DNA from 3 places in the Nocardia sp. CA-107356 genome. Region 2 is predicted to be linked to each of the others. Evidence: riboswitches for the same ligand, from Rfam matches in the RefSeq annotation. Region 2 holds a riboswitch; each other region holds the start of a gene.
The links. Region 2 has a riboswitch for glycine ahead of glyA (serine hydroxymethyltransferase). Riboswitches for the same ligand answer to the same signal wherever they lie in the genome.
Positions count from the first base shown of each region.

Region 1: another riboswitch for glycine. It lies ahead of gcvP (aminomethyl-transferring glycine dehydrogenase); the one in region 2 lies ahead of glyA (serine hydroxymethyltransferase).
Region 3: another riboswitch for glycine. It lies ahead of gcvP (aminomethyl-transferring glycine dehydrogenase); the one in region 2 lies ahead of glyA (serine hydroxymethyltransferase).

Region 1 is NZ_CP191992.1:8,180,207-8,188,104, forward strand. It holds gene glyA (serine hydroxymethyltransferase) at 1-761, opposite strand, end outside; gene gcvH (glycine cleavage system protein GcvH) at 833-1,237, opposite strand; gene gcvT (glycine cleavage system aminomethyltransferase GcvT) at 1,334-2,461, opposite strand; gene gcvP (aminomethyl-transferring glycine dehydrogenase) at 2,608-5,535, opposite strand; glycine riboswitch at 5,702-5,809, opposite strand; gene lipA (lipoyl synthase) at 6,165-7,115, shown strand; gene lpdA (dihydrolipoyl dehydrogenase) at 7,172-7,898, shown strand, end outside.
Region 2 is NZ_CP191992.1:8,675,676-8,683,573, forward strand. It holds gene ACQP1G_RS39155 (L-serine ammonia-lyase) at 1-1,165, opposite strand, end outside; gene glyA (serine hydroxymethyltransferase) at 1,162-2,451, opposite strand; glycine riboswitch at 2,487-2,581, opposite strand; glycine riboswitch at 2,582-2,673, opposite strand; gene ACQP1G_RS39165 (IclR family transcriptional regulator) at 2,830-3,615, opposite strand; gene ACQP1G_RS39170 (putative nucleotidyltransferase substrate binding domain-containing protein) at 3,629-5,473, opposite strand; gene ACQP1G_RS39175 (GMC family oxidoreductase) at 5,535-7,091, opposite strand; gene ACQP1G_RS39180 (APC family permease) at 7,084-7,898, opposite strand, start outside.
Region 3 is NZ_CP191992.1:4,127,801-4,135,698, reverse strand. It holds gene gcvP (aminomethyl-transferring glycine dehydrogenase) at 1-2,234, opposite strand, end outside; glycine riboswitch at 2,408-2,508, opposite strand; gene ACQP1G_RS18480 (MerR family transcriptional regulator) at 2,642-3,205, opposite strand; gene ACQP1G_RS18475 (bifunctional nuclease family protein) at 3,653-4,126, opposite strand; gene ftsR (transcriptional regulator FtsR) at 4,287-5,123, opposite strand; gene odhI (oxoglutarate dehydrogenase inhibitor Odhl) at 5,198-5,683, opposite strand; gene gcvH (glycine cleavage system protein GcvH) at 5,854-6,252, opposite strand; gene ACQP1G_RS18455 (CDP-alcohol phosphatidyltransferase family protein) at 6,292-6,951, opposite strand; gene ACQP1G_RS18450 (GMC oxidoreductase) at 7,128-7,898, shown strand, end outside.

The sequences.
Region 1 (7,898 bases), 500 kb from region 2:
GCCGAGTTGATCTTCTTCGCGATGTCGGCCTCGTTGGTGAGGATGATGCCGCCGCGCGGTCCGCCGAGCGTCTTGTGGGTCGTCGAGGTGACGACGTGCGCGTGCGGCACCGGTGACGGGTGCAGCCCGGCCGCGACGAGCCCGGCGAAGTGGGCCATGTCCACCATCAGGTAGGCGCCGACCTCGTCCGCGATCTCGCGGAAGCGGGCGCAGTCCAGATGCCGGGGGTAGGCCGACCAGCCGGCGATGATCAGCCGCGGCTTGTGCTCGCGTGCCGCCCTGGCCACCTCGTCCATGTCGATGAGGTAGTCGCTGTCCGAAACCCCGTACGCCGCAACGTTGTACAGCTTCCCGGAGAAGTTCAGCCGCATGCCGTGCGTGAGGTGTCCGCCGTCGGCGAGGGACAGGCCGAGGATGGTATCGCCCGGCTCGAGCAGCGCGTGCATCACCGACGCGTTCGCCGTGGCTCCGGAGTGCGGCTGCACGTTGGCGAACTTCGCGCCGAAGAGTGCCTTGATTCGGTCGATGGCGAGCTGCTCGATCCCGTCGACGTGCTCGCACCCGCCGTAGTACCGGCGCCCCGGGTAGCCCTCGGCGTATTTGTTGGTCAGCACCGAACCCTGCGCCTGCATGACGGCGATCGGAGCGTGGTTCTCGGAGGCGATCATCTCGAGCCCGGTGCGCTGACGCTCGAGCTCCCTTCCGATGAGGGCGGCGACGTCGGGATCGAAATCCGCGAGGGTCTGGTCCAGGACGCTCATGCTGTGTCCTTTCTGGCATGAGCGGGGGCGCTGCGTGGTTACACTCCGCTGCCGCCTCCGCGCCTGACCGCTCATGCCACGACTCCGTTCTTCTCTGCGTACTGGGCGGCGGTCAACAGGTCACCGGCGGCGGAGGGCTGCACGGCGAACAGCCAGCCCTGCCCGTAGGGGTCGGAGGTGACCAGACTCGGGTCGTCGACGACAGCGCTGTTGACCAGGGTCACACGGCCGCTGACCGGCGGGTACAGCTCGGAGACGGTCTTGGTGGACTCGACCTCACCGCAGCTCTCGCCGGCGACTATGGTGGCGCCGACCTCGGGCAGGTCCACGAAGACCAGCTCGCCGAGCGAGTTGACGGCGATCGAGGTGATGCCGACTCGGACGGGGTAGTCGGGGAGCTCGGCTCCCGGTGTGATGGCCACCCACTCGTGGTCGTCGGTGTAGCTGCGGTCGTTGGGCAGATCGAATGAGGACATGCTTGTACCTTCTCGAGGGCTCTTGTTGGTGACTGGGTAGGTCAATAGTGTTCGAGCGCTGCGTGTTCGAGCGCGAAGTGTTCGAGCGCTCCGGCTTCAGGAGCGGCGATAGAAGGGCGAGGGAGTGACCACGAAGGGTTCCTTCTTGCCGCGGACGTCGACGGTCAGCTCCGTCCCGGACTCCTGCAGAGCCGCATCCACGAAGGCGAGCGCGACCGGGTAGCCGAGCGTCGGCGAGAGCGCACCAGAGGTGACGACACCGACTGCCGTCTCGCCCGCCGCGTCGTACACGGTGTAGTCGGCGCGGGCCGCTCGCCGGCTGGTGCCCTTCAGTCCCACCAGCACCCGCTCGATGGGCCGCTCCGAGAGTTCCTGCAGCGCATCGCGTCCCACGAACTCCTTGCCCAACCGGACCACCTTGCCGAGTCCGGCCTCGTAGGGGTTGGTGTCCAGGGTCAGCTCGTGGCCGTAAAGCGCCATGCCCGCCTCGAGCCGCAGGGTGTCGCGGCAGGCGAGACCGGCCGGCACACCGCCACGGGCCGCGGTCGCGTCGAGCAGTGCCCGCCACAGGCGCACCGCCTGCTCGTTGGGCACGTACAGCTCGAAGCCGTCCTCGCCGGTGTACCCGGTGCGGGCGAGCAGCACGTCGATGTCGGCGACCGATGCGGGGGTGACCGCGTAGTACCCGAGCTCCGTCACGGCTGCGACCTGCCCGTCGGGCACGAGTGCCTGCACGATGTCCTGGGCGGCCGGACCCTGCACGGCGATCAGCGCGGTCTGCGCCGACTGGTCGTCGACCTCGGCATCGAATCCCGCTGCGCGCGAGACGAGTTCACGTGCCACCGTCGACGCGTTGGACGCGTTGGCCACGACCAGGAAGTAGTCGTCGGCGAGCCGGTAGACGACCAGGTCGTCGATCACTCCGCCGTCGGCGTTGCACAGCAGCGAGTACTTGGCTCGCCCGATGCCGATCTTGGAGAGTTCGCCGACAAGCGCGTAGTCGAGCAGCGCACCGGCGGCGGGGCCGGTGATCGCGATCTCGCCCATGTGCGAGAGGTCGAAGAGCCCGGCAGTGCTGCGCACGGCTCGGTGCTCGGCGAGCTCGCTGTCGTACTTGAGTGGCATCTGCCAGCCGGCGAAGTCGGTGAAGCTGGCCTCGAGGTTGGCGTGCTCTTCGAGCAGTGGAGATGCGGGGGATGTCGAGACGGACGAACCGGTGCTCATGCCTCCGCCTCGCTGACGCTCGGCTCCGGCATGACCACCGCGGGTGGCTGTGTCGGATGCTCGCTCGCTACGCTCGCTCATGCCTCCGCTTCGCTCCGGCACGAGCGAGTGCTCGGCTGTGCCTATGGTTCGCTCGCTACGCTCGCTCATGCGAAAACCTCCTCGCGGGAGTCGGCGTTCGCCGAGGTGTCGGTGACGTTCTGGCTGGTCGGGGTTTCGAATGCCTCGGGTGTCGGGCAGGAGCAGACGAGGTTGCGGTCCCCGTGTACCCCGTCGATCCGACGTACCGGTGGCCAGTACTTCGCGGCGCGCAAGGAGGCGACGGGGAAGGCGGCCAGGTGGCGGGGGTAGGGCAGCGTCCACTCGTCGGCAGTGACCTGTTCCGCGGTGTGCGGCGCCTGACGCAGCGGGCTCCGCTCGACCGGCCACACCCCGTCACCGACCAGGTCGATCTCCTGCCGGATCGCGACCATCGCCTGGATGAACCGGTCCAGCTCGGCCAGGTCCTCCGACTCCGTCGGTTCGACCATCAGGGTGCCGGTCACCGGGAAGGACAGGGTCGGCGCGTGGAATCCGTAGTCGATCAGTCGCTTTGCCACGTCCTCGGCGGTCACACCTGTCTCCTTGGTGATGGCGCGCAGGTCGAGGATGCACTCGTGCGCCACCAGACCCGACGGTCCGGTGTAGAGCACCGGGAAGTGCGCGTCGAGCGACTTCGCGACGTAGTTGGCCGCCAGCACCGCGGCCTCGGTGGCGCTGGTCAGGCCGTCCGGGCCCATCAGCGCGAGGTACGCCCAGGTGATCGGCAGGATGCCGGCCGAGCCGTAGTTCGCGGCCGAGACCGGGGCTCCCCCGTCGCCGCTGCCGAGTGGGTCCCCGGGCAGGAACGGGGCCAGATGCTCGCGCACCGCGACCGGTCCGACGCCGGGTCCGCCGCCGCCGTGCGGGATGCAGAAGGTCTTGTGCAGGTTCAGGTGTGAGACGTCGCCACCGAACTTGCCCGGCTGGGCCAGGCCGACCAGCGCATTGAGGTTCGCGCCGTCGACATACACCTGACCGCCGGCCTGGTGCACCAGGTCGCAGACCGTGCGCACGTCGTTCTCGTACACACCGTGAGTGGAGGGGTAGGTGAGCATGATCGCGGCGACCTTGCCCTCGTGGACCGCAATCTTGGCGCGCAGATCGTCGATGTCGATATTGCCGTTGGTCGCGGTGGCCACCACGACCACCTGCATCCCGGCCAGGACCGCCGAGGCGGCGTTGGTTCCGTGTGCGGACTGCGGGATGAGACAGATGTTGCGGCCGCTCTCGCCGCGGGACTCGTGGTATCCGTGGATCGCCAACAGCCCGGCCAGCTCGCCCTGAGATCCGGCGTTGGGCTGCAACGAGACTCGGTCGTATCCGGTGATCTCCCCGAGCCACCGCTCGAGGTCGCCGATCAGCTCCAGGTACCCGCCGGTCTGCTCGGAGGGCGCGTAGGGGTGGATGCCGGCGAATCCGGGCCAGCTGATGGGCTCCATCTCCACCGCGGAGTTCAGCTTCATCGTGCACGACCCCAGCGGGATCATGGTGCGGTCCAGGGCGAGATCCTTGTCCGAGAGCTTCCGAAGGAACCGCAGCATCGCGGTTTCCGAACGGTGCTCGTGGAACACCGGATGCTGCAAGAACTTCGAGGTGCGGTCGAGCTCGGTCGGCAGCCCGGAGACCGCGGTCGGCGTTGCCGTCACCGTCGCGCCGAAGGCGGCCACGACGCGACGCACCACGTCATCGGTGGTGCACTCGTTGCAGGAGATGCCGACGTGGTCGTCGTCCACCAGGCGCAAGTTGATGCCGAGGCGATCGGCGTTGGCGACGAACTCCCTTGCCTGATCCGGCACCCGGACCTGCACGGTGTCGAAGAAGCGGTTGTGCACGATCTGGTGGCCGGCTGCCCGCAGGCTCTCGGCAATCGCCACGGCATGGCGGTGGACGCGGGTTGCGATGGCGCGCAGACCTTCCGGACCGTGGTACGCCGCGTACATGGCGGCCACGTTGGCGAGCAGTGCCTGCGCGGTGCAGATGTTGCTGGTCGCCTTGTCGCGGCGGATGTGCTGTTCGCGGGTCTGCAGCGCGAGCCGGTAGGCGGGCGCTCCCTCGACGTCGACGGAGACCCCGACCAGGCGGCCCGGGAGCATGCGCTCGAGCCCGGTGCGCACGGCCATGTAGCCGGCGTGCGGGCCGCCGAAGAACAGCGGCACGCCGAAGCGCTGCGCGGATCCGACCGCGATGTCGGCGCCCTGTTCTCCGGGCGGCGTCAAGATCGTCAACGCGAGCAGGTCAGCGGCCACCGTGGTCAGCGCGCCGCGCTCGCCCGCGGCCGCGATCAGCGGCGACAGGCCGCGCACGGCGCCGCTCGCGCCCGGCGCCTGGAACACCACACCGAATGCGTCACCGTCGGGCAATTCACTGGAGAGATCCGCGACCAGCACCTCGATGCCGACCGACTTGGCACGCCCCTGGACGACCGCGAGGGTCTGCGGCAGGCAGTCCGCGTCGACGATCACCCGGTTCGTGGCGGACTTGGACTTGTTGGCCCGCCGCATGAGCAGCACGGCCTCCATCACGGCGGTGGCCTCGTCCAGCAGGGAGGCCCCGGCCAGGGGGAGCGCGGTGAGATCCTCGATCAACGTCTGGAAGGTCAGCAACGCTTCGAGCCGACCCTGGGAGATCTCCGGCTGATAGGGCGTGTAGGCGGTGTACCAGGCCGGCGATTCGAGCAGGTTTCGCCGCAAAACCGCAGGTGTGACGGTGTCGTGGTAGCCGAGACCGATCATCTGGACACGCGTCTGATTGCGGTCGGCGAGGGCGCGCAGGTCGGCGAGGACCTGCGGCTCGCTCCGGGCCGCCGGCAGGTCCATGGCTTTCTCGCTGCGGATCTGGTCCGGCACCGCTGCGTCGATCAGCTCATCGAGCGTCTCGTAGCCGAGTGCCTCGAGCATGTGCTGTGCTGCGGACGCGTCGGGACCGATGTGGCGCGAGGGAAAGTCGCTGGTAGAGGGCCCACCAGTGGGGGCAATGCGGGTTTCAACTGGCACGAGGTGACTCCGGTTTCGCTATGTCCGGACCGCACCGGACATCGACTGAGGGACACCTCCCCGCTCTGTCCTGAAACCTGAGAGTTTGGGCATTGCCGCAGCTACGGCGTTGCTCTTCACCTTCGGTAAGTACCGGCCTGCGGCCGTTCCTGTTCTCCAGAGTTGCCTCGGCGCTGCGGTACTGGGGCCTGAGAGATTCCCGGGGAGGAAGTTGCTCCTACGGCGCCTCGGAGTTCAGAAGTCTGAAACTCGGAGGTTCTCCCGCTGCGCGTCATCGGCGTTTTCAGTTGTGATTCGCAGAACAGTACACACTCCCCCGAGGTTTGTCTGCCACCACCTCCTCGGGACCACTCGACCGCGCCACCCTTGCCAAAACGCGTCAGCGTTTGGCATCCTCGGTCTGGAACTCGCTCAGCTGTGACCGCACACACCGAGCATTCGGCGTCCAGATACCAAGTCCCGCAAAGGTATCGAGGGCCTGCCTCCTCTCCCCCGCTGACACCGCTTCCTGCGAGCGCTGCTCGGCCATGACCGTGCGGGTCTGATATCACCGGCGACTTTGCGTCGCCGCACAGCAGCCGGAGCCTGCAAGCGAGAATTCGCCAGCTCCGGCTATCGAAGGAGTTCCCATGAGCGTCTCACCCCACCCCTCCCCCCTCGCCCCGGACGGGCGTCGACTGCTTCGGCTCGAGGTTCGCAACGCCCGGACTCCAGTCGAACGCAAGCCGCCGTGGATGAAGGTGCGGATGCGCACCGGAGCCGAGTACCGAGCGCTCGCCGCCCTCGTCGAACGCGAGAACCTGCATACCGTCTGCCAGGAGGCGGGGTGCCCCAACATCTTCGAGTGCTGGGAGGACCGCGAGGCGACCTTCCTGATCGGCGGGGACCAGTGCACGCGGCGCTGCGACTTCTGCCAGATCGACACGGGCAAACCCGCCGATCTCGACCTCGACGAACCGCGACGGGTCGGCGAGTCGGTGAGCGCGATGGGTCTGCGGTACGCCACGGTGACCGGCGTCGCTCGCGACGATCTACCGGACGGCGGCTCCTGGCTGTATGCCGAAACGGTGCGCCAGATTCGCCAGCAGAGCCCGGGCACCGGCGTAGAACTGTTGATTCCGGACTTCAACGCGGATCCCGGACAACTGCGTGAGGTCTTCGACACCCGTCCAGAAGTGCTGGCGCACAACGTCGAGACCGTTCCACGCGTGTTTCGCCGGATCCGGCCCGCCTTCACCTATGCGCGGTCCCTCGAGGTGATCACCCGGGCCAGGACGGACGGTCTGATCACGAAGTCGAACCTCATCCTCGGACTGGGCGAGACCACCGACGAGGTGATCCAGGCACTGCGGGACCTGCACGACGCGGGCTGCCAGCTGGTCACGATCACCCAGTACCTGCGGCCGTCGTCCCGGCACCATCCCGTCGAGCGGTGGGCCGAGCCCGAGGAGTTCGCGCACCTCGAGCAGGTGGCCCGCGAGATCGGATTCCTCGGCGTCATGTCGGGTCCACTGGTCCGGTCCTCCTACCGCGCAGGCCGCCTGCATGCCGAGGCGACGACCGCCTCCGATTCCCGGTAGATCCACGAAATGCCTTCATCCACACAGCTTTCACATTCCACACAAGGAGTATTCACATGACCTCACGATCCGCAGACGTGGTCGTTCTCGGCGGCGGTTCCGGCGGGTACGCCGCCGCCATCCGCTCGGCCGAACTCGGCCGCTCGGTCATCCTCGTCGAGGAGAACGAGCTCGGTGGCACCTGCCTGCACCGCGGGTGCATTCCCACCAAGGCGCTACTGCATGCCGCCGAGGTGGCCGACAACGCCCGCACGGCTTCGCAATTCGGCGTCGATGCGTCGTTCGGCGGCGTCGACGTCGAGAAGGTGCTCAGCTACAAGGACACCATCGTCACCCGGTTACACAAGGGCCTGCAGGGCCTGATCGATTCGTACGGCATCAAGGTGGTCAACGGCCGCGGCCGGTTCGTCGCACCGAACGGCGTCGAGGTCGACGGCGAGTTGATCACCGGCACCGACGTGATCCTCGCGACCGGGTCGTACCCCAAGCCGCTGCCCGGGATCAGCATCGGCGGCCGGGTGATCACCAGCGACCAGGCCCTGACCCTGTCCGAGGTCCCCGCCAAGGCCGTGATCCTCGGCGGCGGCGTCATCGGCGTCGAGTTCGCCAGTGTCTGGGCGTCCTTCGGCGCCTCGGTGACGATCGTCGAGGCGCTGCCGCGGCTGGTCCCGAACGAGGACGAGGCGCTCTCGAAGTACCTCGAACGGGCCTTCCGGCGGCGCAAGATCACCGCCAAGACGGGCGCCCGGGTGACCGAGGTGGCGCAGGACGACGACGGCGTGC
Region 2 (7,898 bases):
AGGGTATCTGGACGAGGCCGCCGATCGGGTCGCAGGTCAGGCCGAGGTTGTGTTCGATGCCTATTTCGGCGGCGTTCTCGATCTGGGCCGGGGTGCCGCCGAGTACCGCGGCGAGTCCGGCGGCGGCCATGGCGCAGGCCGCGCCGACCTCGCCTTGGCAGCCGACTTCGGCGCCGGAGATGGAGGCGTTCTCCTTGATCAGTTGGCCGATCGCCCCTGCGGTCAGCAGGAATTCGACGACTGCGTCCGCACTGTCGGTGATGAACCGCTGAATGTAGTGCAGCACAGCGGGAATGATGCCCGCCGCGCCGTTGGTCGGAGCGGTGACGACGCGTCCGCCGGCCGCGTTCTCCTCGTTGACGGCCATCGCGAACAAGGTGACCCATTCCATCGCACGCAGCGGATCTGTTTCATCGGCTTCGAATGTCAGGCGATCGTGCAGTGTCGCCGCCCGCCGCCGCACACTGAGCGCGCCGGGCAGGACACCGCGGGTGCTCATGCCACGTCGGACGCAGTCCTGCATGACCGCCCAGATATCGAGCAGGTCCGCCCGGATGTTATCCGCACTGCGCCAGGACATTTCGTTCGCCAGCACAACGGCGCTGATCGGCTGGTCCGCCGCGAGAGCGAGTAGGTCACGCCCCGAGCGGAATGGGTGCGGCACCGCCACGACCTCGGCCGATCTAGCAATTTCGTCCTCATCGAGTACGAAACCGCCTCCGACGGAATAGAACTGGCGTTCACCGAGCACACATCCGACATCGTCGAGAGCTCGAAACAGCATGCCATTGCTATGGAAGGCGAGTTTGGTGCGCCCGAGGAGTTCGATGTCCTCCTCGACGACGAAGCCGATCGGGTGCACGCCGCCCAGGTGCAGCATTCCGGTGGTGCGCACCTCGGATGCGGTGCGCGCCACCACCTTCGGCTCGACCTCCTCGGGTCGTTCCCCCGACAATCCGGCGACGACCGCCTCGATACTGCCGTGCCCGCGCCCGGTCGCGCCGAGCGATCCATACAGCTGCACTCCCACGGCAGCGGTATTGTGCAGCACCCCATCGGATTTCAGCCGGTCGACGAACCGGGCCGCCGCCCGCATCGGCCCCACTGTATGCGAACTCGACGGCCCGATGCCGACCCGGAACAGTTCGAAGATGCTGACCGTCATGCTGTACCGCGCAGACCCGGGTACAGCGGGAACCGACGCACCAGCGCATCGACGCGCTCGGTCGACTCGGCGACGGACTGCCCCCGCAGCAGCGCGACCGCGATGATATCGGCGACCTCGGTGAACGCTTCGATATCGAACCCGCGGGTGGCCAGCGCTGGTGTGCCGATCCGTAGTCCCGAGCTGACCATCGGCGGGCGCGGATCGAAGGGAACGGCATTGCGGTTCACGGTGATTCCGATGTCGTGCAGCAGATCCTCGCCCTGCTGCCCGTCGAGTTCGGAATCGCGCAGATCGACGAGCGCCAGGTGCACATCGGTACCGCCGCTGACGACATTGATGCCTGCCGCCTGGCAGTCCGCGGCGAGCAACCGTTCGGCGAGCAGGCGCGCACCGGCGAGGGTGCGCTGTTGACGTTCCCGAAACGCCGGTTCGCTCGCCATTTTGAACGCGACGGCCTTGGCCGCGATCACATGCTCGAGCGGTCCGCCCTGCTGTCCGGGGAAGACCGCCGAACCCAGCTTCTTGGCCAATTCCTCGACCGCGAGAATGAATCCACCACGCGGTCCGCCGAGCGTCTTGTGGGTGGTCGAGGTGACGATATGCGCGTGCGGCACCGGCGAGGGATGCAGTCCGGCCGCGACCAGACCGGCGAAGTGCGCCATATCCACCATCAGATACGCGCCGACTTCGTCTGCGATGCGGCGGAATTCGGCGAAATCGAGGTGGCGCGGGTAGGCGGACCACCCCGCCACGATCAGCTTCGGCCGGTGCTCGTGGGCGAGCCTGCGTACCTCGTCCATATCGATGAGATGGTCCTCGGCCCGAACATGATAGGCCGCGACGTCATAGAGCCGCCCGGAGAAGTTGATCTTCATCCCGTGTGTGAGATGACCGCCGTGATCCAGCGCCAGCCCGAGGATGCCGTCACCGGGCCGCAGCACCGCGTGCATCGCCGCCGCATTCGCCTGCGCCCCCGAATGCGGTTGCACATTCACGTATTCGGCGCCGAAGAGCCCGCGCAGTCGCTCGATCGCCAGCGACTCGATCTGGTCGATATGCTCGCACCCGCCGTAGTAGCGACGCCCCGGATACCCTTCGGCGTACTTATTGGTCAGCACCGAGCCCTGTGCCTGCATCACCGCCAGCGGCGCGTAGTTCTCCGACGCGATCATCTCCAGTCCGCGCTGCTGACGGTCGACCTCCCGGTCCACCAATTCGGCTACGAGCGGATCGAATTCGCGCAGTGCGGCATCGAGTTCGATTCGGACAGCGGAGTCGGCCATGAGGAGCCTTTCGTCGACGCATGCGCGTAGGTGGCTCCTCCCGCTCTGTCCAATGGCCTGAGAGATTCACGCACCCGGTCGGTGCGTTTGCCCCGTCGGCGAGTGCGCGTGCACTGCTTTCCAGAGTTGCCTGAGCGCAGCGGTACTGGGCCTGAGAGATTCCCGGGAGGTGTTGCTCCTTCGGCTTCCACACACTGCGTGGAGATCTCCCGCTGCACGTCGAACGGCGGATATTCAGTTTCGCGAGAAGCAACAAGTTGCGTAAACCGCAACACGAAGCTCTATACGCAACTCAGTATTGGGCCATCCCCACCCGGTGTCAACACGAGGAGGGCAACCGAGATCGGATAGCTTTCGATCCCACCCGGCGTGGGGCGGTCAGCCCAGGTAACCGAGGCGGCGGCTGATATCGGCGGCGCTGGTGATGGTCAGTTGGGCGACGTCGGCGAAGCGGTCCGGACTCAGGCGGTAGGCGGGGCCCGAAACGCTCAGTGCAGCTACCACGGCACCGGTGCTGTCGTAGACCGGCGCGGCGACGGCGTTCAGGCCGATCTCCAGTTCCTCGCGTACATCGGCCCAACCGTTCTCACGCACGGCGACGAGTTGCACGGCGAGGTCGGCGACCTTGGTCAGCGTATTGCCGGTGAATGCCTCGAGTTTGGCGCCGACGCGCTTGCGCATCTCCCCCGGCTCCAGATCCGCGAGCAGTACCTTGCCGCTGGAGGTGGCGTGCGCCGGACAACTCTGACCGACCCAGGACCGCAACGCGATCGAACCCGGCCCGTGCGCCTCGGCGATATTGATGATCCGATTACCGTCCAGCACAGCGAGATTGGTCGTCTCACCCGCCTCGATCGCCAGCGCATTGCAGGCGCTCTGACTCTGCCCGACGAGATCGACCTGGGCACTGGTGGATCCGGCGAGCCGAACGATCGAGAAGCCGAGCCGGTACTTGCCGCGCTCGGACAGTTGCTCGACGTATCCCCGCGATTCCAGCACGGCGATCAACCGTGAAACGGTAGATTTGTGGACACCGAGTTCGGCGGCGATCTCCGTGACGCCCGCCTGCCCGAGCTTGGCGATGATCTCCATGACCAGCAGCGCTCGGTCGACGGACTGCACCGCAGCCGTCCGCCCGTTGTCCTCGACACCTTGTTTCGCCATGACAATCGCCATTCTAGGTGGTTGTGGCTCCCATGCTGCCGACCCGTCGCTGCACCGCCGCGATTTCGCGCAGGGCGTCGTTGAGCAGGCTCCGATTCAACGGCGAGAGTTCCGACATCATGACAATATCGCCGGGACTGTGCCCCGCCGACAGCTGCTCGACCTGATGCACCATCCGCAGGCGCTGCAACATGACGAAGACCTCGGTCAGCATGGTGACATCCCGATCGGTGAGCGCACCCGCACTCGCCGCCGCCGCCAATCGCACCGGGGTGGACGCCGAGGTCACGCCCGCCGCCAGCCCACCCCAGCGCGCCAGGTTGACGATCGGCGCCAGCGCATGGTTCTTCAGGTCGAAGGTGCCGCCGCGCCGGGACAGCACATCGCGCAGCGACCGAGTCCGCACCCGGCCCGATAGCGCGTCCAGCAGTTGCAGCCGCAGCGCATTCGGGTGTTCGGCCCGCATCCGCCCGAACGCCGCTGGCACGGTATGCAGCGCGGCATCGCCCCACACCACCCGCCCGTCGATGAGCAGCGACGACAGGATCAGCCCCCGATCCTGCAGCGGATCGTCGAGCCAGCCTTCGGCCGCCCGCGCCCATTCGGTGCGCGACCGGGCGAACTTCGGTTTCGCGGCGATCGCCCCATTGCTGTCCGCGGGCAGCCCGCAGGCATCGAGAATCGCGTGCACGCGTGCCGCGACTGCACGCAATTGCCCACTCGCCGAAGTCAATTCGTCGGACCACGAGAGCGCACTGTCGACATCCGATGACGGCATGGCCTCCCGGCGCGCGACGCTGCCGAGGATCAGCCAGGCGAATCCGTCACCGGGTGCGTCCGCGAACTCGGCCGATGCCAGCTCGAGCGCCTTGCGGACCACCGAGTCGATGACGACCGAGAGGATCCCGCTGGTCGCCGACGCCTTGGTGCCATTGCGGAACAGGTCGACGACCGTCGCTGTGATCTCGCGCGCGGCCCGCTGCAACTGGACCGCATCCGTGGCGGCCCCGATCGAGCGACGCAACACGAAACTCTGGCGCGCCGATGCCGCGAGCAGGTCCGCGTCCTCGAGCACGCCGAGCACCTCGCCCCGTCGCGAGAGCACCGGCATATGCCGCAGCCCGCATTCGAGCATCTCCATGAGCACGGTCTCGGCGGTCAGATCCGCGGTGACCCGGCGGGCCGGTGCGCTCATCACCCGGGAGATCGGCACGTCGACCGGAAGTCCGGCGGCCACTACCCTCGTGCGCAGATCGCGATCGGTGAAGATGCCGAGTTCGCCGTCCGGCAACCGGATCAGCACGGCGGAGACGCGCGCCTGGGTCATCCGGACGACGGCTTCCCGCACTCCGGTGTCCGGTGTCACGAAAACCGCTGTGCCGGACATGAGTTCACCGACCGGGCGGTTACCCAGCACGGATGCCACCGGGGTCCGATTGCCCGATACCGTTTTCCACGCCGACGAGGCCAGGAAGGCAAGTCCATCCGGTTGGGCGAACCGCTCCCGGACCAGCACACCGGGCAGTCGGATCAGCACACTGGGTTCGGTTGCCCGCGCGACGAATTCGGCACTGCCTCCGGTCAGCAGCGGCACATAACCGAAGATGCCGCCGGGCTCGACGGTATCGATGGTCGCGCCACCGTCGTCGCCCCCGCCAGCGTCCGCCGCCGCGACGATCGAGCCCGAGCGCCGCTGACTCGTGGGGTCGGCTCCGGTGCCCTGTAGCGTGACGGCACCCGTCCACAGCATCCAGATGTCATCGGGCACCTGCGTCGAGTAGTCGGCGATCACCTCGCCGACGGCGAACTCGTGCAACGACGAAGCCGCCGCGAGCTTGTCCAGCTCGGGCGGCGTCATCGATTGGAACGGCGCGTGGTCACCCAGAAACGCCGCTAGCTCGCCTTCCGGCACCCCTGACTCAGGTTTCCCTGATCAGGTCCGCGCACTTCTCTGCCATGGCCATGACAGTAATGTTGGGATTCACGGCGGGCAATTTCGGCATCGCCGAAGCGTCGACTACCCGCAATCGGGAGACGCCCTTGACCCGGAGCTCCGGATCGAGCACCGCCATCGGATCGTCGGACGCACCCATCCGCGCGGTTGCCGCCGGGTGGTAGACGGTGTTGTGGGTGGCGCGAATGTAGTCCAGCAGCTCATCGTCGGTGACCGCCTCCGGACCCGGCGCGAGTTCCCTCGCGATCCACTCCCGCAACGGTGGCTGCGCGGCGATCTCGCGTGCCAACCGGACGCCGGCGAGCATGGTGCGTTCGTCGTGGCCGTCCGGATCGGTGAAGTACCGCGGGTCGACCTTCGGCCGGTCGCGGAAGTCGCGGGTGCGCAATCGGACCGTGCCGCGCGAACGCCCCTGGGTGACATTGGGTGTCAGACAGAAGCCGTTATCGGTGGTCGGGTAGCCGCGCCGCAGCGTGTTCATATCGAACGGCACGCTGCCGTAATGCATCATGATGTCGGGCACGCGAAGCGATTCGTCGGAGGTGGCGAATACCCCGATCTCCCACCACTGGGTGGACGTGCCGATCATAGGTTGCGCGGCTTCCCAGAACACCAGACCTTCGACGTGGTCGTCCAGATTCGAGCCGACACCCGGCGCGTCGACCCGCACCGGCACCCCGATTTCCCGCAGGTGGTCGGCGGGCCCGATTCCGGACAGCAGCAATAGCTTCGGCGTATCGATCGCTCCGGCGGTCACGATGACCTCGCGCCGTGCGGAGACGGTGTCGTAGCCGGTGAGATCGGGCCGCTGATAGCGCACACCCGTTGCGTTGCGCGCCTCGTCGAACAGGATCTCACTGACCCAACATCCCGTGTGCACCACAAGATTGGGACGCGAACCGAGGATCGGATGCAGATAGGCGTGCGACGACGACATCCGCGTCCCGTCCTCGCTCGCATTGATCTGGAACCATCCGGCCCCGTTGCGCACCGTTGTGCCACGGTTGAATTCGACGGTCGGCAGTCCGGCCAGTGCCGCGGCCTCGAGCACCGCGACACCGCACGGATCGTTCGGCGGGATATCCCGCAGCCGCACCGGTCCGCTGCGACCGTGCTGCTCCCCTGGCGCGTGATTGTTCTCCAACCGCGCCACATAGGGCAGCACCTCCGCCGCACCCCAGCCCTTGGCGCCCATCGCCGCCCACTCGTCCAGCCCCTCGGCGGGCGGCCAGAACGCGATACACGAATTGTGCGAGGAACACCCACCGAGCACCTTCGCCCTGGCATGGCGCAGATAGCTGTTGCCGCGTTCCTGCGGCTCGACCGGATAGTCCCAGTCGTAGCCGGAGTCGAGCAGGTGCATCCACTGCGCTAGTTCGAGGATATTGCGATCGCCGACGTCGGAGGGCCCCGCCTCCACCAAACATACTGTCACATTCGGGTTTTCGCTGAGCCGCGCGGCGAGTACGCATCCGGCCGTCCCGCCGCCCGCGATCACGTAGTCGAAGACCGTGTCAGACATCGGAAGGTACCTCTGCCGCATGCGAGGCCAATGTCCCGATTCTGTTGCGGCCCCTGACCAGGTACCACAGCAGCCCGGCCCCGAGGATCGCGCCGATGTAGACGAATGCGCCCCAGGTGTTGTACCAAGGGTCGCCGTAGACGGCCTCGCGCGGCCAGGCCAGGTTCAATGCCATCGCGATACCCCACACCACGGCAACGATATTCACGACGATCCCCCACCGACCCATCGAGAAGTAGCCACCGGCCTGCAGATCCTTCGGCGGCCACTGCCCCTGGAACCGCTTCTTCAGCATCGGACCGGTCACCATGAGGTAGGCCAGGTAGATCATGATGATCGCGATCGAGGTCAGCACGGTGAAGATCTTCGGCTGACCGACATTGATCACCAGGATGAGCGCCGAGAGCACACCGATCAGCACCGCCGGAATCACCGGGGTCTGGGTCTTCGGATGCACCCGGGCGAGCTTGTCGCCGAACGGCAGCGCGTTATCGCGGGCCATGGCGAAGGCCAGCCGGATGGCGGCGGTGTGCACCGCCAGCGAACAGACCGTCACCGCGATCACGATGCAACACAGGAAGATCGTGCCGAGCGGACCCCACATCACCTGTTCGACAATGTATTGCAGACCACCGCTGGAGCTGCCGATCTGCGGATCGTCGAGATCGGGCGCCGCCATTACCGCGAAAACCAGGATGGCCCCGCCGATGACGAACGACGCGAGTACGGCACGCAGGATCGCCTTGGGCGCGGTGCGCCGCGGCTCCACCGTTTCCTCACCCAGTGAGCTCGCCGTATCGAAGCCGT
Region 3 (7,898 bases), 4.5 Mb from region 2:
ATGTAGGCCCAGGTGATCGGCAGAATCGAGGCCGAACCGTAGCGGGCCGCCGACACCGCGTGCGAATCCGACTCCAGTGGATCCCCCGGCAGGTACTCGGCCAGATGCGAACGAACCGCGACCGGCCCGACACCGGGACCGCCGCCGCCGTGCGGAATACAGAAGGTCTTGTGCAGATTCAGATGGCTGACGTCACCACCGAAGCGACCGGGACGGGCGAGGCCGACGAGCGCGTTCAGGTTCGCACCGTCGACGTACACCTGGCCACCGGCGTCGTGCACCAGCGCGCACAGTTCGGCGACCTCGTGCTCGTATACGCCGTGCGTCGACGGGTAGGTGATCATGATGCAGGCCAGCCGCTCCGCGTGATCGGCGATCTTGGCGCGCAGATCGTCCAGATCCACGTCACCGTTCGCGCGGCACTTCACGACCTCCACCCGCATACCGGCCATGGTCGCCGAGGCGGCGTTGGTGCCGTGCGCGCTGGAGGGAATGAGGCAGGTATCGCGGTGCGCGTCACCACGATCGAGGTGGTAGCGGCGGATCGCCACCAACCCGGCGTATTCGCCCTGGCTGCCCGCATTCGGCTGCAGGCTCACCGAGTCGTAGCCGGTGATCGCCGACAGCCAGTTCTCCAGATCGGTGATCACCTTCAGCAAGCCTGGCGCATCCTCGACCGGCGCGTACGGATGTACGCGGGCGAAGCCGGGCCAGGTGATGGCCTCCATCTCCGCGGTCGCGTTGAGCTTCATGGTGCAGGAGCCCAGCGGAATCATGCTGCGGTCGAGGGCGATGTCCTTATCGGACAACCGCCGCAGGTAGCGCAGCATCGCGGTTTCGGTGTGGTAGCTGGTGAATGCCGGATGGGTCAGGAATTCCGACGTGCGGGTCTCGATGGAGAACGCCGTCGCAGGCGCGCTCAGCTCAGAAGACAGTGCGGTGCCGAAGGATTCGAGCACGGCGGCGACATGCGTCTCGGTCGTCGCCTCGTCACAGGCGACACCGACGTGATCCGCGTCGACTAACCGCAGATTGATACCGCTCGACTTCGCCTTCGCCACAACGGCTTCCGCACCGCCGGGCACCCGCACCAGCAGCGTATCGAAGTAATTGTCGTGCACGACCGCACCATCGAGTCCGGCCGCGATGGCCGCCGTCCGCCGGTGCACGCGCCGGGCGATCTCACGCAGCCCGTCGGGTCCGTGGTAGCTCGCGTACATCGCGGCCACAATCGCCAAGAGCACCTGTGCCGTACAGATATTGGAGGTCGCCTTTTCGCGGCGAATATGTTGCTCGCGGGTCTGCAATGCGAGTCGGTACGCCTTGGTGCCATCGGCGTCCACGGAGACGCCGACGAGTCGCCCGGGCAACTGACGCGCATGCCCGGCATGCACCGACAGATATCCGGCGTGCGGACCACCGAAGCCCATCGGCACACCGAAACGCTGTGTGGTGCCGAAGCATACGTCCGCACCCTGCTCACCCGGCGGCGTGATCAGCGTCAGCGCAAGCAGATCCGCGCCGACCGCGACCAACGCGCCCCGCTCGTGCGCCGCCTCGATCATCGGCCGCCAGTCGACGATCCGGCCCGACGCACCCGGAACCTGGACCAGCACACCGAAGTACTCACCATCGGGCAGTTCGCCGCTGGACAGGTCCGCCTCGACGATCTCGATTCCCAGCGGCTCGGCCCGAGTGTGGAGCACGGTCTTGGTCTGTGGGAACAGATCGTCGGAGATCAGCAGCCGCGCGGACTTGGACTTGCCCGCCCGACGCAGCAGCGTCATCGCCTCGGCAGCGGCGGTGGCCTCGTCCAGCATGGATGCGTTGGCCACCTCCATCCCCGTCAGATCCGACACCATCGTCTGGAAGTTGAGCAGTGCCTCGAGTCGCCCCTGGCTGATCTCGGGCTGGTAGGGCGTATAGGCGGTGTACCAGGCCGGATTCTCCAGCAGGCTGCGCACCAGCACCGGCGGGGTCAACGTGTCGTAGTAACCGAGCCCGATCATCGAGGTGGCGACGGTATTCGAATGGGCGAGCGCGGCCAGTTCGTCGAGCACCTCGTGCTCGGTCGCGGCGGGCGGCAGCACCTCGAGTCCGGAGCCGTCCAAAATACTCGCGGGCAGTGCCGCGGTGGCGAGCTCGTCCAGCGAGCCGACGCCGACGACGTCCAGAATCCGGGCGAGTTCGTCCCGGTCGGGTCCGATGTGGCGGTCGGCGAATGATCGAGTCACGACAGGCTCCCAAGGTCGGGCGGGGTCGACCAACGACGGTCGACGGATACCGGCCCTCCCCCTCTGTCGTGGAGCCTGAGAGATTCGGATGTCACGACGCAGTTGCCGGGACCCCTTTCCCCATGGGCGGGCAATCTCCGCGTTGTGCGGAATCACCACTTTCCAGAGACGTCGAAGCCCGTACGGTCCCTTTTGCCTGAGAGATTGACGGGGAGGTGCTGCTCCTTCGGCGCCCGAACTCTTGTGAAGCTCGGAACTCTCCCGCACGGCGGCGACGCACCGCTAGTTTATGCCGCGCGCGCAACGAATGACGCCACCGGACCCCGGATGGGTGTGTAGCCCTCATCACTCCGGCACAGATGACGAGTGCCCGCCGCCACAGCGACGGGCACTCGTCGAGTCGATCCCTAGCCGGTCTTCCGATTCATCCGGGCCTTACGACGGAAGGACAGTTCGTCCTCCGGCCGCTCGCTGGCGCTGCCGCTCACGGCACGCTCGGCCGGGAAGTTGGCGATGGCTCCGGTCAGTTCCCGCATGGCGCCGCTGACCGCGATTCCGAAGACGCCCTGCCCACCCTGCAGTAAATCGACTACCTCCTCGGGCGAGGTGCACTCGTACACCGAGGTGCCGTCGGAGAACAGCGTGATGCCCGCTAGATCCTGAACGCCGCGGCTGCGCAGATGGTCGACGGCGATGCGGATGTTCTGCAGCGAGATGCCCGCGTCCAATAGTCGCTTCACGATCTTCAGGACCAGAATGTCCTTGAACGAATACAGCCGCTGACTGCCCGAGCCCGCTGCCCCACGGATGGACGGAACGACTAGTCCAGTGCGCGCCCAGTAGTCGAGCTGCCGGTAGGTGATCCCGGCCACCTGGCATGCGCTGGGGACGCGGTAGCCCACCAAGTCATCGGGCACCGAATCATCCGGGAACAGGCCTGGCTGTACCACATCCTGCGATTGCTCTGCCACTGACCACTCCCTTGCTTCGCCGACGCTAGCCTCATCAATGACCCGGCTCCGTCACGACCAACGACCGGCCATAACGGACGTGGTCCAACTATCGAGATTACTCCCCTTGATTCTCTCGGGAGCGCCATCATCCGACCAAACGCGACGCGCGGTAGAACTCTCGACCTCTACTTCACCCCTAGAAAAAAGTCCGCCACCGCACCCAGTTCCACAGCGACACACGCGGATTGACCACTACCGCGGGCGATCACACGGGCCAAGGGACGAACAGCCGTGTGCCGTGACAGATTCCTGAGGTGCGACGGCGACATGTCGCGAACCCGCCCTGCCCAACCCCGATGGAGACCTGGTTCGACCCATGGCGATCTGCCGCACAGTCGATATGGCGCACCCGCCGATCTGCCCTCCCGGCCGACCCGGAAGGTGCACCGACCAACGGCAGCGGGCTCAGCTGTCGGTGGCCTTGAAGTCATCCGGGGAGACCGACTCGAGGAACTCCTTGAACTTCTCCACTTCGTCCTCGCGCTCGTCCGGCATGACCAGCCCGGCCTCCTCGAGCACCGGTTCCTCGGCATAGATCGGGCAACCCACGCGCAAGGCGATCGCTACCGAATCCGATGGCCGGGCCGAGATCCGCAGGTCGTTCTCGAAGACCAGATCCGCGTAGAAGGTGCCCTCCTGCAGATCGACGATCCGCACTTCCTTGAGGGTGTGCCCGAGGTCGGCGATCAGGATCTTGATCAGATCGTGGGTCAGCGGACGGATCGGGGTCACCCCCTCTTGTTCCAGCACAATCGCGGTCGCCTCGGCCTGCCCGATCCAGATCGGCAAGTACCTGTCCCCCGACGCCTCGCGGAGCAACAGCACGGGCTGGTTCTGTGGCTGCTCGACACGAATGCCGATTACGCGCATCTCACTCATCGCACTGCCTCCCAATGACTCGCCGGCCGCCCGGCATGACCGCTGCAGAGCTCGCCGTACCACGAGTCTAAGCGAACCTCGACGCGCACAGCATTCCGTGTGCACAGCCGAAATCGGCGTGTTGTCCGTCTGGAACGCAAAGCGGAACCCGCTGGAAATCTCAGCCGCCGAGCGACGACCGAACCGACGCCTTCACCAGACAGGTGTGCAGCGTCAGCGACAGTGCCGCGAGTTCGCGCACCGTCTCCTCCGCGCGGGCGCGCGCGCCGGCGTCGCGGCTCTTGGCGATCGGGGCCGCGATCTGCGCCACCAGCGCCGCCTCACGGTCCGCGGCCAGCTTGAAGGCGCGCAAATGCCGTGCCTCCAGGCCGAATTCGGCCATCGCCTTGGCGGTCTTGGCCAGAGTCACCGCGTCCGCATCGAAGAAACCCGCGGCGCCCGGCGTGATCAGATTGGCCCGGATCAGATCGGCGAGGAACTTCTCGTCGATCTCGGCCTGGGCGAGCAGATCCGCGCGGGTGAGCCGGATTTCGTGATCGAATCGCAGCTCGTCGGGCGAGATCTCACCGGGTACGACACCCAGTTTGCGCGGCGCCGCGGTGCGGGCCGCGCTGTGCGCCGCAGGTGTTGCGGTGGGCACGGAGTCCGGCGAGGTATGCCCGGACTCCGGCGCACCGTTGCGGCCGGAGTGCGCCCGGGCGCGGGCTTCCCGCACACCGAGCGTCGCCGCACCGCTGTCGATCGCTTCGAGCTGTTCCTTGATCACCTTCAAGGGCAGGTACTGATCGCGCTGTGCGGTCAGGACGAACCTGAGCCGTTCACAGTCCGCGATCGAGAACCTGCGATAACCCGACGGTGTGCGCTCGGGTCTGATCAGCCCCTCGGCCTCGAGGAAGCGGATCTTCGAAATGGTGATGTCCGGAAAGTCCGGCCGCAGCAGGTCCAGCACGGAGCCGATCGACATGCCTCCGCGAGCCCACTGCGCCGCGCCCGTCATAGCACCGAGTCTTTCATGACACAGCGTTCTTTCCTGTCAACACCGCCGACACGTGCAAATCCGTGCCGCAGGCGTCACAGGCTGCCCGCACCCGCCGATGGCTCGTTCACCTGTGCCCGCGGTCCGGTGAGGAACACGAGGCGGAACTTGCCGATCTGTACCTCGTCACCGTTCTGCAACTCCGAGGAGTCCACCGGCTCCCGGTTGACGTAGGTGCCGTTGAGGCTGCCCACATCGACCACCTGGAAGGAATCGTCGTCCTGCCGGAACTCGGCGTGCCGACGGCTGACGGTGACGTCGTCGAGAAAGATGTCACTGTCGGGATGGCGGCCCGCCGACGTGGTCGGCTGATCGAGCAGGAACCGCGAGCCCGCGTTCGGGCCACGCTTGACGACCAAGAGGGCTGCACCAACAGGCAGACCCTCGACCCCTTGGACCGGCTGTTCGCCGGTCGCCTCAGCGGAGCGCGACGCGTCGACCTCGTTCAGGAAATCCGCGCGGAAGACCGACGTCGTCTCGGCCGCGGTCTCCCCGTAACCCGGGTCTTTGTTCTCGCTCACCGTTTCTCTCCTCCTCGAACCTGATTATCCATGCAAGCAGGTGCTGCCTTCACCGCCACGACCTGGGGATCCTGGCGCTAGAACACCGGCTGCCAAGCACCGGCACATCTGTTGGCATTGACCGTACCCTGCCAGGGCGTACCCGTGCAGGTAGAACCGGGAAGGCTTGGTCAGCCCCCGATAACTCCTTGGTAACCCGCAGCATCCAGCAGTTCACCGAGCGCCGCATCCGTGCTGGCCTCATCGCTCAATTCGAGCTCGAAGATCCACCCCGCGCCGTAGGGATCGGTATTCAGCGTTTCCGGCGTCGAGCTCAGATCATCGTTCACCGCAACGACTTTCGCGGCCAGCGGGGCGTAGATATCGGACACGCTCTTGGTCGACTCCACCTCGGCGATACTGTCCGCGGCGGCCACGTCCTTGTCAACGTCGGGCAGTTGCACGAACACAACGTCACCGAGTTGAGACTGGGCGTAGTCGGTGATGCCCACCCGAACCCGGGTCGGGCCGACCCGCTGCACCCATTCGTGCTCTTCGGTGTAGCGCAGATCCTCGGGGGTCTGGGTCACAGGCGTCCTTTCGTCGTCGACTCGACGCAACTCTAATCGCTACTCACTGTGGTGCGGCACAGCCGGTATCGCTCGCGCGACGGCGAAAGCCTTCCAGATGTAGAGCACGCCGGTCCACGCATACACCGCCGTACCCCAGACCAGGAATGCCCCACCGAAGGCACGGCCGAAACCTGCCAGCGCCCAATCCATCTGACCGGCCAGCAGCCACGGCAGCGCGGACATCAGTGCGAAAGTGGCAGCTTTGCCCAGGTAGATGACCTCCGGCGGGTCCAGATCGCGGCGTTTGTACACCGAAAGAGTCAGCGCGAGGATGGCGTCGCGGCCGATCAGGATCACCGCGACCCACCAGGGCAGCAGCCCGCGGATCACGAATGCGGCCAGCGTGGTGATCAGGTACAGCCGATCCACGAACGGGTCGAGCAGCGCACCCAGCCGCGACGACTGGTCGAGCAGCCGGGCCAGCTTGCCGTCCAGGAAGTCGGTCACGCCGCTGGCCACCAACAGCGCGAACGCCCAGCCGTCGGCCCGCACCACCAGCAGCAACCACAGGAACAGCGGAACGCCCGCCAGTCGCAGCACGCTCAGGGCATTCGGGACGGTGAAGATGCGGTCGTCGAAGATACCGCCTACGGCCGGGTCGCCCGTGCCGGAGTCGGCGCGTTCGCCCGGATCCGTTTTCCCCGATTCGGTTGTCACAAGCCCGTGCATACCGCACAGACCCCGGTTCACGCCATCCGGGCACGCCGGTTGCGATCACTTTCGCGCACCGGCACGCTGTGCCTTACACCGCACACCCGTCGGTGACAGAATGAGTGTGAAACCATCTCATACAGTTGGTGACCAACTTGCCGCACGGCTCAGAGAGGGAGACCATGTCCGCATTCGACTACGACGTGGTAGTGATCGGCTCCGGATTCGGCGGCAGTGTGAGCGCGCTGCGCCTCACCGAGAAGGGCTATCGGGTCGGGGTACTCGAGGCGGGCCGCCGCTGGAACGCCGAGGATATTCCGAAGACGAATTGGAATGTGCGCAAATCGATTTGGGCCCCACGCCTCGGTTTGACCGGACCGCAGCGGATCAGCGTCCTCGGCAAGTGCGCGGTCTTCTCCGGCGCCGGCGTCGGCGGTGGTTCGCTCATCTACGGCAATACCCTCTACGAGCCGCTGCCGAACTTCTACACCGATAGGCAGTGGGCCCATATCACCGACTGGAAGGCCGAACTGGCGCCGTACTACGACCAGGCCCAGCGCATGCTGGGGGTGGCGCCCAATCCACGGATGACACCGGCCGACGAGGTGATCAAGGCGATCGCCGAGGATCTCGGTGTCGGCGATACCTTCCACCCCACGAACGTCGGCGTGTTCTTCAACGAGGCCGATCCCGGCACCGAAGTCGAGGATCCGTACTTCGGCGGCGCCGGCCCGCGGCGGCGCGGCTGTGTGCACTGTGCGCAGTGTTTCACCGGCTGCCCGAACAATGCGAAGAACACCACCACGACGAACTACCTGTACCTGGCCGAAAAGGCCGGGGCCGAGGTGCATCCGCTGACCACCGCGACCGCCGTGCGGCCGCTGTCCGGCGGTGGCTACGCGGTCGAGACCGAGCGCTCGGATCGCTGGATCCGCAAGCAGCGCAAGACCTTT